Ignicoccus hospitalis KIN4/I: one gene and its partners. The protein of the gene in region 1 binds, or shares a complex with, the protein of each later gene. Links are inferred from orthologs where the notes say so. Each region holds a gene or a part of one and is shown in the gene's direction. Other genes may lie near its edges.

Region 1 (4,304 bases):
AGCGAGCATAGTCCCAAGGGTGAGGAGCTGGCCCTCCATAGACGAGGTCAAGCCCCTAGCGTTCCTAGGTTACAAGGTCGGCATGACCCACGTCATCATGATAGACGACAGGGAGCACGTGGACACCGCGGGTCAAGAGATCTTCGTACCCGTGACCGTAATAGAAACCCCGCCCATGGTGGTTCTGGGCGCGAGGGTTTACGGTTACGACCCTAACAGAGGTAGGTACGCGCTCACGGAAGTTTGGAGGAACCCCAGCGACACCATAAAGGAGAAGCTGGGCGAGGAGGTCTTGAGGAAATACTTGTTGGGCATGAGCAAGCGCTTGCCGCACATGGTAGAAGAGCTGGGCCCGGGCAAGGGCTTCGAGTTCAAGGTTCCCGAAAAGGAACTCGACGTGGACCCCGAGAAGGTGGTAGGAGTAGGGCTTATCATGAGCAGCATACCCTTCCTCGCCGGAGGGGTGAGCAAGAAGGCTCCAGACATACTCGAGGTGAAGGTAGGGGGCTCGCCCGTTGAAGCCTTGGAGTACGCCAAGGGCAAGTTGGGCCAGCTAGTGGACGTGGAGGAAGTCATAGAAGCTGGAAAGTTCGTAGACGTGATAGGAGTCACCAAGGGTAAGGGCTTCCAAGGCGTCATAAAGAGGTTCGGCGTCAAGGAGCTCCCCAAGTGGCACAAGCACCGCAAGGGCTCTAGGAGGGTTGGCGCGAGGAGCTGGGGCAAGGGCACGTCCAGCTACGTGCCCCAGCCCGGCCAGATGGGCTACCACAGGAGGACCGACTACAACAAGAGGGTTCTGATGATAAGTGACGACCCCAGCAAGATAAACGTGGAAGGCGGTTGGCTCCACTACGGCTTGGTTAAGAGCAAGTACGTGGTGCTGAAGGGAAGCGTCTTCGGCCCTCCCAAGAGGCCTATAATAATGCGCCTCCCGGTCAGGCCCCCGGCTTGGGTACCTCCCGGACCCCCCAAGATCACTTACATCAGCTTAAGCTCCAAGCAAGGTAACTAAAGGGGTGGTTGGTGATGTACTCCAGCTTGTGGCTCCACGCCAGGGTGTTCGGGTATAACGACTTGAAGAGGCACGTGTGGGACTTGAACGGCAACCCGGTTGAGGAAATAGAGCTCCCGCCGGTCTTCTCCCTGCCAGTCAGGAAGGACCTAATAAGGAGGGCCTTCCTAAGTGCCTTCACCGCGAGGCTCCAGCCGAAGGGGAGGGACCCCATGGCGGGCAAGCGCACCACCGCCGAGAGCTTGGGGCCCGGACACGGCCTCGCGAGGGTGCCGAGGATTAAGGGCACCAGCAGGGCGGCGTTCGTTAACTCCGCGCGTGGCGGACACTTGGCCTTCCCGCCTAGGCCCGACAAGAAGCTTCACGAGGAGATAAACAAGAAGGAGAGGTTGATCGCGATAGCGAGCGCCCTCGCGGCGACCTCGAGGAGGGAGCTAGTGGAGGCCAGGGGACACGCGATAAGCTCCGTTAAAGAAGTTCCACTAATAGTAGTGGACGACATCGAAAACATAGAGAAGGCGAAGGACTTGAGGGAGGCATTCGTCAAGTTGGGCGTCATAGACGACGTTGAGAGAGCCTCTGAATGGAGGCAGAGGAGCACCAAGGGGAAGATGAGGGGGAGGAGGTACAAGAAGAGGGTGGGCCCCTTGATAATAGTGAGCACGGAAGAGGCGCCGGTTAGGAGGGCTGCGAGCGCCTTCCCGGGAACTGACGTGGTCGCCGTGAACTTGTTGAGCGTAAAGCACCTAGCGCCCGGAGGGGTCCCGGGTAGGTTAACAATCATAAGCAAAAAGGCCCTCGAGGAGATAGGCAAGAGGTTGACACTATGAGGGCTCCGGAGGACATCATAATAAGGCCGCTCCACACGGAAAAGGCGCTAATGTTGATGGAAAAGTACAACACTTTGACGTTCATAGTAAGGAGGGACGCGACCAAGCCAGAGATAAAGTATGCAGTCGAGAAGTTGTACAACGTTAAGGTAGAGAAGGTCAACACGTTGATAACGCCCAAGAATGAGAAGAAGGCGTACGTGAAGCTTAGCCCGGAGTACAAGGCCACTGACATAGCGTCCAGGATAGGCCTCATATAAGGTGGTTTTATGAAACGCGAGGCCGTAGCGCTCGCCTTTCTTGGAGCCATCTTACTCGTAGTCTCCTTCCTCCCAGACCCCTTCTTCCTGACCCTCTTGAGGGCCCTAGTGATGATGTTAGGTGCCTATTCTCTTTATATAGCTAAGAAAGTTTGGGAGTTGGAAAAGGGGTTTAATGAAGCAGTTAGGGTGGGAGAAAAGATAAAGAAGAAGTTGGACGAGCTACAGGTATCCTAAGCTCCTCAGCCTCTCCACGACCTCGCGCACGTCCTCCTCCTTAATTTCCACCGCGCTGGTGGCTTCTTCGACTAGGAATTTCACGAACTCCTTAACGTCCTTAAAGCCCGCCTCCTCAGCCGCTTTGACTAGCCTGGCGAGCTCCTCTTCGTTGAGTTCCACGCAGACCTTCCCCACACCTCTCACCCGAGCTTCTCCAATACGAAGTTCAATAACTTCTTTTCGCTCTCCTCCACGTCTTCCTTCTCAGTGTCCAAAACTAGGTCCGGGCTCTCCGGGGGCTCGTAGGGGTCGCTCACTCCAGTAAAGTTCTTTATTTCACCCTTTAGCGCCTTCTTGTACAACCCCTTCGGGTCCCTCCTAATGCACTCTTCCAACGAGGCCTTTACGTAGATCTCGTAGAAGGGGACCTCCTCGCTGACTATCCTCTTAACCTCCTCCCTCACGTCTCTATAAGGCGAAACGAAGGAACAGAAAACCACGACGCCGTTCCTCGCGAGCAGCCGGGCTATCCAAGCTACCCTCTTCAAATGGAGGGCCCTCTCCTCCTTCGTGAAGCCTGCGTCGGGGTTGATGGTCTTGCGGACCCAGTCGCCGTCCAGGACCTCGACCCTGTAACCCATTTCGGACAGTTTCTTCGCTACCCTCTTGGCCAAGGTAGTCTTCCCGCTGCCCGGGAGTCCCGTTAACCAGAACACCGAGCCCTTATCGAGACACTTCATCGAGTAGTTCCCTCAGCAGCCCGTAGACCTCGTGAGCTTGAATAACGCCCCTCTCCCCGGAATACCTACCTTCGGGGTCGTAGATCGCCGTAATGCCGTACCAGTCGTGAACCGCGTCGTCCGCGCCTCTGTCATCCTTGTCCATGTAGAGCTCCCCCCAGCCCACCGTACCTATGGGCTTCCAGTCGAGGTCTGCGAAGAATGCCATCAAGTCCGGAGCGTCCCCCCTAACCTCCGGGTATATCTCTGAGGGCTCGTAAACCTCGTTCTTCCAAGGCTCCCCTCGGGGCCCGGCGACGCGGGAGAGCTTCTCCTTCAGCTCCCTCACGACGTCCTCGTACTCGCTCTGGTCCACCACCCCGTACTTCTCCCTCCCCTTCAAGTTGACGAACACCCTAGAGTAGTAGCCTCCCCAAGCCCAAGCGAGCGTCTTGCCCCAGTCCACCAACTCCTCGCTGAGTTGCTCGCCCCTCTTGGGTTCTCTCTTGAACTTCAAGAAGCCCTCCCTTTCCAGCCACTCATTAATCACAAAGGTACCTTTCATAGGCTTTATGCCGTGGTCGCTCAGAAAGACTATCACTGCGTCCTTGAGCGACCCCTCCAACATCCTCGCGGCCCACTCGTCCACCCGCCGGTAGACCTCCGGTATCACGTTCAGCTCTTCGTTTTCCTCGTACTTCGGGTGGGACTTCTCGAAGTACCGCAAGAAGGCGTGGTGGGCCCTGTCTATGCCTATTTCAACGTATATGAAGAAGTCCCACTTTTTCTTAGTAACGATATACTCTACTACCTTTAGGTGGCTGTCTAACATCTTTAACAAATCTTTCTTAACCGCCTCCTTATCGAAGCTGTTGTACTTTATGTCGAAGAGCGGCTTGCCGACCCGCCTTTCCAGCTCGAGCCTCAGAGAAGGCGGGTAGGCCCAGTTCTCAGCTTGCGAAGGGGTGGTGAAGTCGGTCACCACGTAGCCGTATATCGGCTTAGGCGGGTAAGTAGGGGGGACCCCGAAGAGGGCGCTCCTAAGCCCCTTTTCGGCGGCGTAGTCCCAAACGGTCTTAGCCTTGAAGTATCTTGAATTAACTATATAGTAGTCGAACGACCCGGGCTTGCGGTGCCGAAAGCCGTAAACCCCTAACTCTCCCGGAGTCTTCCCCGTGAACATGACCATCCAAGCGGGAACTGTTATCGGGGGGTAGCAGCTCCTCATGTGCCACTTGGCAGATTCCTTTATGTAGGAGTGCAA
Region 2 (3,501 bases), 190 kb from region 1 along the record:
AGAGGAACGCCGTGCCGTCCTCGTCCGGGTAGGTTAAGGGCTGGGCGGTGGCCGCCCCCTCGAGCTCCACGAACTCGAGGGGGTACTCGACGCTTACCTTAGGCACCTCCTCGGCGGGGGCGCCGAAGCGCTCTTGCTGGGTGACCTCCGCCTTGGGCGGTTTGCTGCTCAGCACGAGGAAGGTTATGCCGAGGCCGGCTATCACCGCGACCGCGACGGAGGCCAACACTAAGAGCTTCTTGTTTATTTGGACTTTCTGAGGAGAGCTCATGACTTCCTCCGCGGGGGCCTTTGAGGGTCACTTTATCACTCCTGTGGTGCGCGCCAGTCTCTCCGCGGCTTCTCTGGTCAAGCCGTCGCTGCCCAAGATGGTGTACCTCTCGGGCCTTATCTTGTGAGCTATGGTGAGTGCCTCTATTATTTTCTCGTCCTCCACGCCTAGCTCCTCCGCCGTAGTAGGCAAGTTCAAGTCCCTCAGAACCTTCCTCACCTTCCTCCAGAGCTTGGAGCCGTGTAAGTAGAGCATCATTATCGTCCCGACGCCCACTTGTTCGCCGTGGAGCGCCGGCCTGTTCGCTATGACGTCCAAGGCGTGGGAGAACAAGTGCTCGCTCCCGCTTGCCGGCCTGGAAGAGCCGGCTATGCACATGGCTACTCCGGAGGAGATGAGTGCCTCCACCAAGATCCTCAACCCGTCCTCGCTCAAGGCCTTCAACAGCGGAGAGTACTTGAGGACGTGCTTTGCGCTCATCAGTGCGAGGGAGGCGGCATAACTGCCGTAGTACTCCCCCTTCAACACGTGGGCGAGCCTCCAGTCGCGCACCGCGGAGAACTTCGCCAGCACGTCCCCTATGCCGGCCCGGTTGAGCCTCTCCGGGGCCCTAGCTATGACTTCGATGTCCGCGACCACGGCTATGGGAGTCTTTGTCTTGACGCTGGTCGGCCCCTTCAAGCCCTTGAGGCTGGAGAACGGGGAAGCTATGCCGTCGTGGCTCGTGGCGGTGGGCACGCTCACGACGTCCCTCCCGAGCTTCATAGCAACGTACTTGGCCACGTCTATCGCCTTCCCCCCGCCGAAGCCCACCACCACGTTGGGTTCCCCGTTCAACCCTTCCAACACCTTGTTCGCCTCCTCAACGGACGGCTCCACGACGGTCACGAAGTCTACCTTGAACCCCTCCTTTTCCAACAGCCCTTGGAGCTCGTCGCCCCACTCGGACCACACGTGAGGGCCGGTGACCACGAGCACCTCGCCGCCGTCAAAGCCCAAGGCCTTGATGACCTTCGGCAGCTCCCTCCTCGTCCCTCGGCCCACCACCACTCTCTTCATTAGCTCTATCTCGTGGCGGTCCCTCAAACGATGCCTACCGGGGCCCCTTAGGGAGGGACGCTAATGAGGTGTGAGCCATTAAAAAGCCCCCAAGGGGGCCGCTGAGGGGTAACGAACGTGAGCGACGTCAAGTTCTTCAAGATTAGGGGCTATATGCTGGTATCGCACGACAAGAACCCGAGGTGGCAGGCCTTCGAGGTGGTGAGGAGGGGGACCAAGCCCGAGGAGGTAGTGGAGAGGGTGCTCTCCGAGCTCGGCAGCAGGCACAAGCTGAAGAGGTACCACATAAGGGTTGAGAACGTACAAGAGGTGAAGGAGGAGGAGATAGAGGACATCTACTTCCTCCAGCTGGCCCACTTGAACAGCTGGGAGGCCTACGACGCCCACAAGGTCTGGAGGAAGTACAAGCTGGGCTGGGGTGCGTGGAAGTGAACGTCCCCCAAGAGAAGCTGGAGGAGCTCCAGAAGCTCCAAAGGGAGTACGAACAGCTCCGGGCCCTACAAGCCAGCCTCGCGGTCGAGGTGGAGCGCCTCAACGCCTTCAAGAAGGACGCCGAGCTGGCGGCGGGGGAGCTGGAGGAGCTGAAGGAAGAGAAGGAAGCCTTGGTCCCTATGGGGCCCGTGTTCGTGAAGTCTAAGCTCCAGACCAAGGTGCTTTACCCGTTGGGAGCCAACGTCTACTTGTCCACGAAGCCCGAAGAAGCCGTTCAGAGGCTCAAAGAGGACAAGAAGAAGATCGAAGAGCAGCTGAAGCTCCTCGAAGCAGAGCTGGCTAAGGTGACCCAAGCGCTGACTTCAATAGAAGCCAGGGTCGCCGAGATCTACCGGGAACTGAACGTTGCTGGGGCGCCTAAAGAAGGCACTCAAGGGACTGGTCAACGAGGTAGCTAAGAGTACCAAGGAAGTAACCGAGGAGAAGCCGGTAACCCCGGAGGAGAGGCCGAAGGAAAAGAAGGAGGAGAAGAAGGGCCTTTTAACGAAGTTAAAGGACACAATAGTTTATAAAGAAATAGACGTAAAGAAGCTAGAGCCTCTCCTGGAGGAGTACGTACTGACGTTGAGCGAGCTGGACGTGGCCTACGAAGTCGCGGAGGAATTGATAGAAAACTTCAAGAAGAACTTAGCCGGCTTGAAAATAAAGAGGGGGGTCGACGAGAGGGAAGTGATTGAGAAGGCGTTAAAAGATGCAATTCTGGGCTTGATAAGCGTACCCGCGTTCGACTTGATCGAGGAGGCCAAGCGGGCCCAGAGGGAGGGCCGGATACTTAAAATCATGTTCATGGGTGTTAACGGAGTTGGGAAGACCACGACCATAGCCAAGGTCGCTTACGCGATGAAGAGGGCCGGGGTCACCCCGGTGCTGGCGGCCGCGGACACCTTTAGGGCCGGGGCGGTGGAGCAGCTCAAGGTACACGCGGAGAGGATGGGGGTACCAATAATAACCAAGCCCTACGGGAGCGACCCGGCGTCCGTGGCCTACGACGCTATAGAGTACGCCAAGGCGAGGGGGTTTAACGTAGTTTTGATAGACACTGCCGGGAGGATGCACGTAGACGTGGACTTGATGAACGAGCTCCGGAAGGTCGCTAGGGTCGCAGAGCCGGACTACAAGGTCTTAGTCTTGGACGCCTTAACCGGCAACGACGCAGTCGAACAAGCGAAGTTCTTTGACGAGGCCGTGGGCGTCGACGCTGTAATATTGACTAAGGTGGACGCAGACGCCAAGGGGGGAGCGGTCTTGAGCGTCGCAGCTACCATAAAGAAGCCCGTCCTATACTTGGGCGTAGGCCAGAACTATGAGGACTTGATAAAGTTCGACCCCAAGTGGTTCGTGGAGCGGCTGTTGGGTGAGGAGAAGTGAAGGACTTGAACCGCTACCTAGAGCAGTTGAGGAACTTGATGAACGACTGGAGGACCATATTGGCCTTGGCGAGCAAGCCCGACGAGGACGAGTTCAAGACGGTTTTGAAGGTCGTAGGCCTAAGCACGTTAATAATTGCAGCCTTGGCATACATAATAAGGCTGGTCATAGTGTTAATGCTCTACGGGTGATGGGGGTGCCGTTCTTCCCGGTAAGGACCGTGAGCGGGAGGGAAATTGACGTTGCACTGCTAATTGAAGAAAGGGCGAGAGCAAAGAACTTAGACGTGAAGTCCGTCATAGTGCCCCCGA
Region 3 (3,663 bases), 190 kb from region 1 along the record:
AATAACAGTCCCCGCGGACTACGTGCGGCCGGTGCGGAGGTGAAGCGGGGATGCCCAAGAAAGTGTTAACCTTCAGCGTCGAGGGCGGCAACGCCAAGCCCGCGCCCCCGATAAAGCCGGCGCTGGAGTCCGTAGGCCTGGACCCCAACGAGGTAGTTCAGAAGATAAACGAGGTCACCAAGAGGTACAAGGGGTTTACCGTAACCGTAAAGGTGATAGTTGACCCGGACACCAAGGAGTACGAGATAGAGGTGGAGCCTCCAAACATAACTGAGCTCCTCCTAAAGCTGGCGGGCGCCAAGGCCCCCTCCGGGGACCCGATACACCAGAAGGTCGGCGACCTGCCCTTCGAGAAGGTAATAGAGGCGGCGTTGCTCAAGGCTCCAGAGCTGACGGCTAAGACCTTGAAGGGGGCCGTAAAGACCGTACTCGGGACCGCTAGGGCTATAGGGCTCACGGTGGACAAGATGGACCCCAAAGAGGTGACGCGGCTGGTCGAGGAGGGCAAGTACGACGAGCAGCTCAAGAAGTACGAGCCCGAGTGGGAGGCAGTCAGTTAAAACCCCTCTCAGTGGTGAGGGAGGGTCCGAAGTTGTTAGTGGACGAAGCCCTTTTGGAGAGGGGCGTCAAGGAGGCCGTAGAGAGGAGCAGGAAGCGCAACTTCAAGGAGTCCGTGGACATGATAGTGGTATTGAAGGACATAGACTTGAAGGGGCCCGAAGGGAGGATAAGGGAGGTGGTGGAGCTCCCGCACGCCCCCAAGAAGGAGGTCAAGATATGCGTGGTGGCCCACGGCGACTTGGCGCTACAAGCGAAGAAGATGGGCCTGACCGTGGTCACCAGGGACGAGCTCCAACAGATGGACAAGAAGGCGGCCAAGAAGCTCGCGAAGAGGTGCGACTGGGTGCTCGTTCAGACGGACTTGATGGGCATAGCGGGTAAGGTCTTGGGCCCCGCCCTGGGCCCCAGGGGGAAGGCCCCGGTCCCCCTGCCCCCCAACGCGCCTCTGGAGGCCTTCGTCAAGAGGTACTCCAAGTCTGTAAACTTGAGGATTAGGAAGCAGCCGCAAGTGATGTGCAGCATAGGCACGGAGGACATGGACCCCAAGGAGCTGGCGGAGAACGCGGCGGCCGTCTTGGGGGCTCTGGAGAGGAAGCTCCCCAACCCTCAAAACCAGATAGCTAAAGTTATAGTGAAGACCACGATGGGACCGCCGGTGCTCGTTCTGAGCAGGAGGTGAAGGGCGTTGAGCGCGATCACCGGCAGGGTCTCCACTTACCACAGGGAGAAGTTCCCCGAGTGGAAGGTAAAGCTGGTAAACGAGGTAAAGGAGAAGCTGAAGGAGAACGACGTAGTGCTGGTACTGGACCTAGTGGAAACTCCAGCGAACTTGGTACACAAGTTTAGGAAGAAGTTCAGGAAAGAGCTCCCCTACATGAAGGTAATAAAGAACAACTTGGTGAGGAAGGCGTTTGAACAGAGCGGCATTGAGATGCCTAAGGAGATGGATGAGCAACTGGTAGGCTCCAACATGTTCATATTCACTAACGACAACCCCTTCAAGCTGGCCCTCAAGATATCTAAGTTCAGCATGCCCGCCCCCGCCAAGCCCGGCGACGTGGCCCAGAGCGAGATAGTGGTCCCGGCCGGCGACACCGGCCTCACCCCGGGCCCCATACTCTCAACCTTCGGTAAGCTGAAGATCAAAACTATGGTCAAAGGGGGTACCATACACATCGCCAAGGACACTGTGGTAGCGAAGCCCGGGGACGTGATCTCGCCGGAGCTCGCGAGCCTCCTCCAGAAGCTGGGCATAACGCCCATGGAGCTAAAGATGAAGATCAAGGGAGCTTACATAAAGAGCTTGAACAGGTGGGTGCCCGCAGAGGAGCTGGTGCTCGACCTGAACAAGTACAAGGAGCAGATACAAGAAGCGTACACCAACGCGCTGGCCTTGGGAGTGAGCATAGCCTACCCGGTGCCGGAGGTGCTGAAGCTGAGCGTGGCGAAGGCGTTCCAGGACGCGCTGAAGGTAGCCGTGGAGGCGGGCTGGCTCACCAAGGAGACCGCGCCGTACTTGCTCAGCAAGGCCTACGCGCAAGCGCTGGCGCTGGTGGGCGCTCTGGGCGACAAGGCGAAGGAGCTCGGAATAGAGGTGGAGGTCCCGGCCGCGCCGGCGCCGGAGGCGAAGGAGGAGAAGAAGGAGGAGGCGGAAGAGGAAGAAGAGGAGAAGAAGGAGGTCTCGGAGGAGGACCTCTCCGCGGGCCTCGGGGCGCTATTCGGCTAACCTCCTCCTCTTCAAATACTCCTTTACTTTTTCCGAGAAGAACACCCCCCCTCCTATCACCGGGTACGCGTAGGGGAGCTCTTCTACCACCTTCATGCCCATAACTTCCCCGACCTCCACTTCCAAGCCCACTACCTTCTCTATTTCGCTCAGCTTCTTACCTCTCTTAATCAACCAAGCCACGGCCACCGCGCCGTCTATGGAGAACTGCTCGGGGCCCAAGTTCCTCACCAGAACCCCCTTGGGCAGCAGCTTGCTGGTCAAGAGCTCCCACGTCCTCCCCTTAGGGGGGTGGGCCCCCAAGATCCCGCCGACCACCACGGTCCCAGAGGCCTCATCGGGAGTGAGCTCGCCCTCCCCCTTGGGGTCCAGAACGACCCAAGGCCTCGGCATGTGATCTATAATTTCGACCACGCTCCTCTCCTCGAAAGGTATTCCGAGTTCCTTCAAGGACTCCTTCAGCCTCTCGTCCTTTACGTTCGTTATTAAAAGTTCGTCGCCTACCAGCTCGTAGGCGTGCTCGTACTCGTAGAGCAGCCACTCGCTGAACTCCTCCAAGTTTTCCACTATTATCAAGCCGCTCCCCCGGAGGGGCCCGCGGGGGAAAGTAAATTGTCGGGGCCGGACTACCCCATAGAGATAATAGAGGAGGGGAAGGTCAAGCTCGCAGTCCCCAGGATGAGCGACTACTTGAGGCCCGACGGGGTCTACGAGCCCGCCCACGCGCCGGTGTTCTACAACCCCAAGGCTAAGTTCAACAGGGACGTGGCGGTCGCCATGGGGGCCGCCCTCAAGGAGAGGCTGGGGAGGCTGGAGGTCTTGGAGCCCTTGGCCGGCTCGGGGGTTAGGAGCTTGAGGTACGCCGTAGAGGCCGGGGCCGACAAGGTGCTTGCGGTGGACGCCGACCCCAAAGCGGTGGAGCTGATAAAGTACAATATAAGGTTAAACAAGCTAGAGGACAAAGTAAAGGTCTTGCTCGCAGAGGCGAACGCGGTCTTGCACTCCCGGGAGCTCAGGGGAGGCTACTACGACTTGGTGGACGTGGACCCCTTCGGCTCTCCCATGCCCTTCGCCGACGGGGCGATCAGGGCGGCCCGGAGGAGGGGCTTGGTGGCCTTCACCGCGACAGACACCGCCCCCTTGACCGGGGCGAGGCCCCAGTCGGCCTTGCGCAAGTACGGCGCCTCCGTTAGGAGGACTCCCTTTTCCAAGGAGGTTGCAATAAGGGTCTTGATAGCTGCTTTGGTGAGGGTTGCGGCTGTGAGGGAGGTGGCACTCAAGCCCGAGGCGGCGTTCTTCAAGGACTACTACGTGAGGGCCCACCTCACCGTCGAGAGGGGGGCGAGGAGGGTCGAGGAGGCCTTGTCCCAGCTGGG

Evidence for each region. The genes of interacting proteins can lie anywhere in the genome.
Region 2: IGNI_RS04965 (region 1) and rpl18a share a complex: the UniProt entries of both Methanocaldococcus jannaschii proteins name them as parts of the 50S ribosomal subunit. The link is inferred for Ignicoccus hospitalis KIN4/I from one-to-one orthologs.
Region 3: IGNI_RS04965 (region 1) and IGNI_RS06080 share a complex: the UniProt entries of both Methanocaldococcus jannaschii proteins name them as parts of the 50S ribosomal subunit. The link is inferred for Ignicoccus hospitalis KIN4/I from one-to-one orthologs.

Annotation. Positions count from the first base shown.
Region 1 is NC_009776.1:857,842-862,145, forward strand. Bases 568-3,470 are described here. They hold IGNI_RS04965 (50S ribosomal protein L23), read left to right. Parts: upstream 568-1,838; coding sequence 1,839-2,102; downstream 2,103-3,470. Other genes in these bases: IGNI_RS04955 (50S ribosomal protein L3), read left to right, coding at 568-1,012; rpl4p (50S ribosomal protein L4), read left to right, coding at 1,027-1,842; IGNI_RS04970 (hypothetical protein), read left to right, coding at 2,112-2,339; IGNI_RS04975 (hypothetical protein), read right to left, coding at 2,325-2,516; cysC (adenylyl-sulfate kinase), read right to left, coding at 2,522-3,061. Also shown: more of IGNI_RS04955, read left to right, coding at 1-567; more of IGNI_RS04985, read right to left, coding at 3,471-4,304. UniProt on the Methanocaldococcus jannaschii protein: Binds to 23S rRNA. One of the proteins that surrounds the polypeptide exit tunnel on the outside of the ribosome.
Region 2 is NC_009776.1:1,048,475-1,051,975, forward strand. Bases 322-3,104 are described here. They hold rpl18a (50S ribosomal protein L18Ae), read left to right. Parts: upstream 322-1,447; coding sequence 1,448-1,762; downstream 1,763-3,104. Other genes in these bases: IGNI_RS06040 (NAD(P)-dependent glycerol-1-phosphate dehydrogenase), read right to left, coding at 322-1,357; pfdA (prefoldin subunit alpha), read left to right, coding at 1,753-2,220; ftsY (signal recognition particle-docking protein FtsY), read left to right, coding at 2,168-3,104. Also shown: IGNI_RS06035 (hypothetical protein), read right to left, coding at 1-271; more of IGNI_RS06040, read right to left, coding at 299-321; more of ftsY, read left to right, coding at 3,105-3,190; IGNI_RS06060 (protein translocase SEC61 complex subunit gamma), read left to right, coding at 3,187-3,381; IGNI_RS06065 (transcription elongation factor Spt5), read left to right, coding at 3,381-3,501.
Region 3 is NC_009776.1:1,052,256-1,055,918, forward strand. Bases 322-3,266 are described here. They hold IGNI_RS06080 (50S ribosomal protein L10), read left to right. Parts: upstream 322-1,246; coding sequence 1,247-2,287; downstream 2,288-3,266. Other genes in these bases: IGNI_RS06070 (50S ribosomal protein L11), read left to right, coding at 322-560; IGNI_RS06075 (50S ribosomal protein L1), read left to right, coding at 593-1,240; IGNI_RS06085 (SAM-dependent methyltransferase), read right to left, coding at 2,276-2,854; IGNI_RS06090 (RsmD family RNA methyltransferase), read left to right, coding at 2,900-3,266. Also shown: IGNI_RS06065 (transcription elongation factor Spt5), read left to right, coding at 1-43; more of IGNI_RS06070, read left to right, coding at 51-321; more of IGNI_RS06090, read left to right, coding at 3,267-3,663. UniProt on the Methanocaldococcus jannaschii protein: Forms part of the ribosomal stalk, playing a central role in the interaction of the ribosome with GTP-bound translation factors.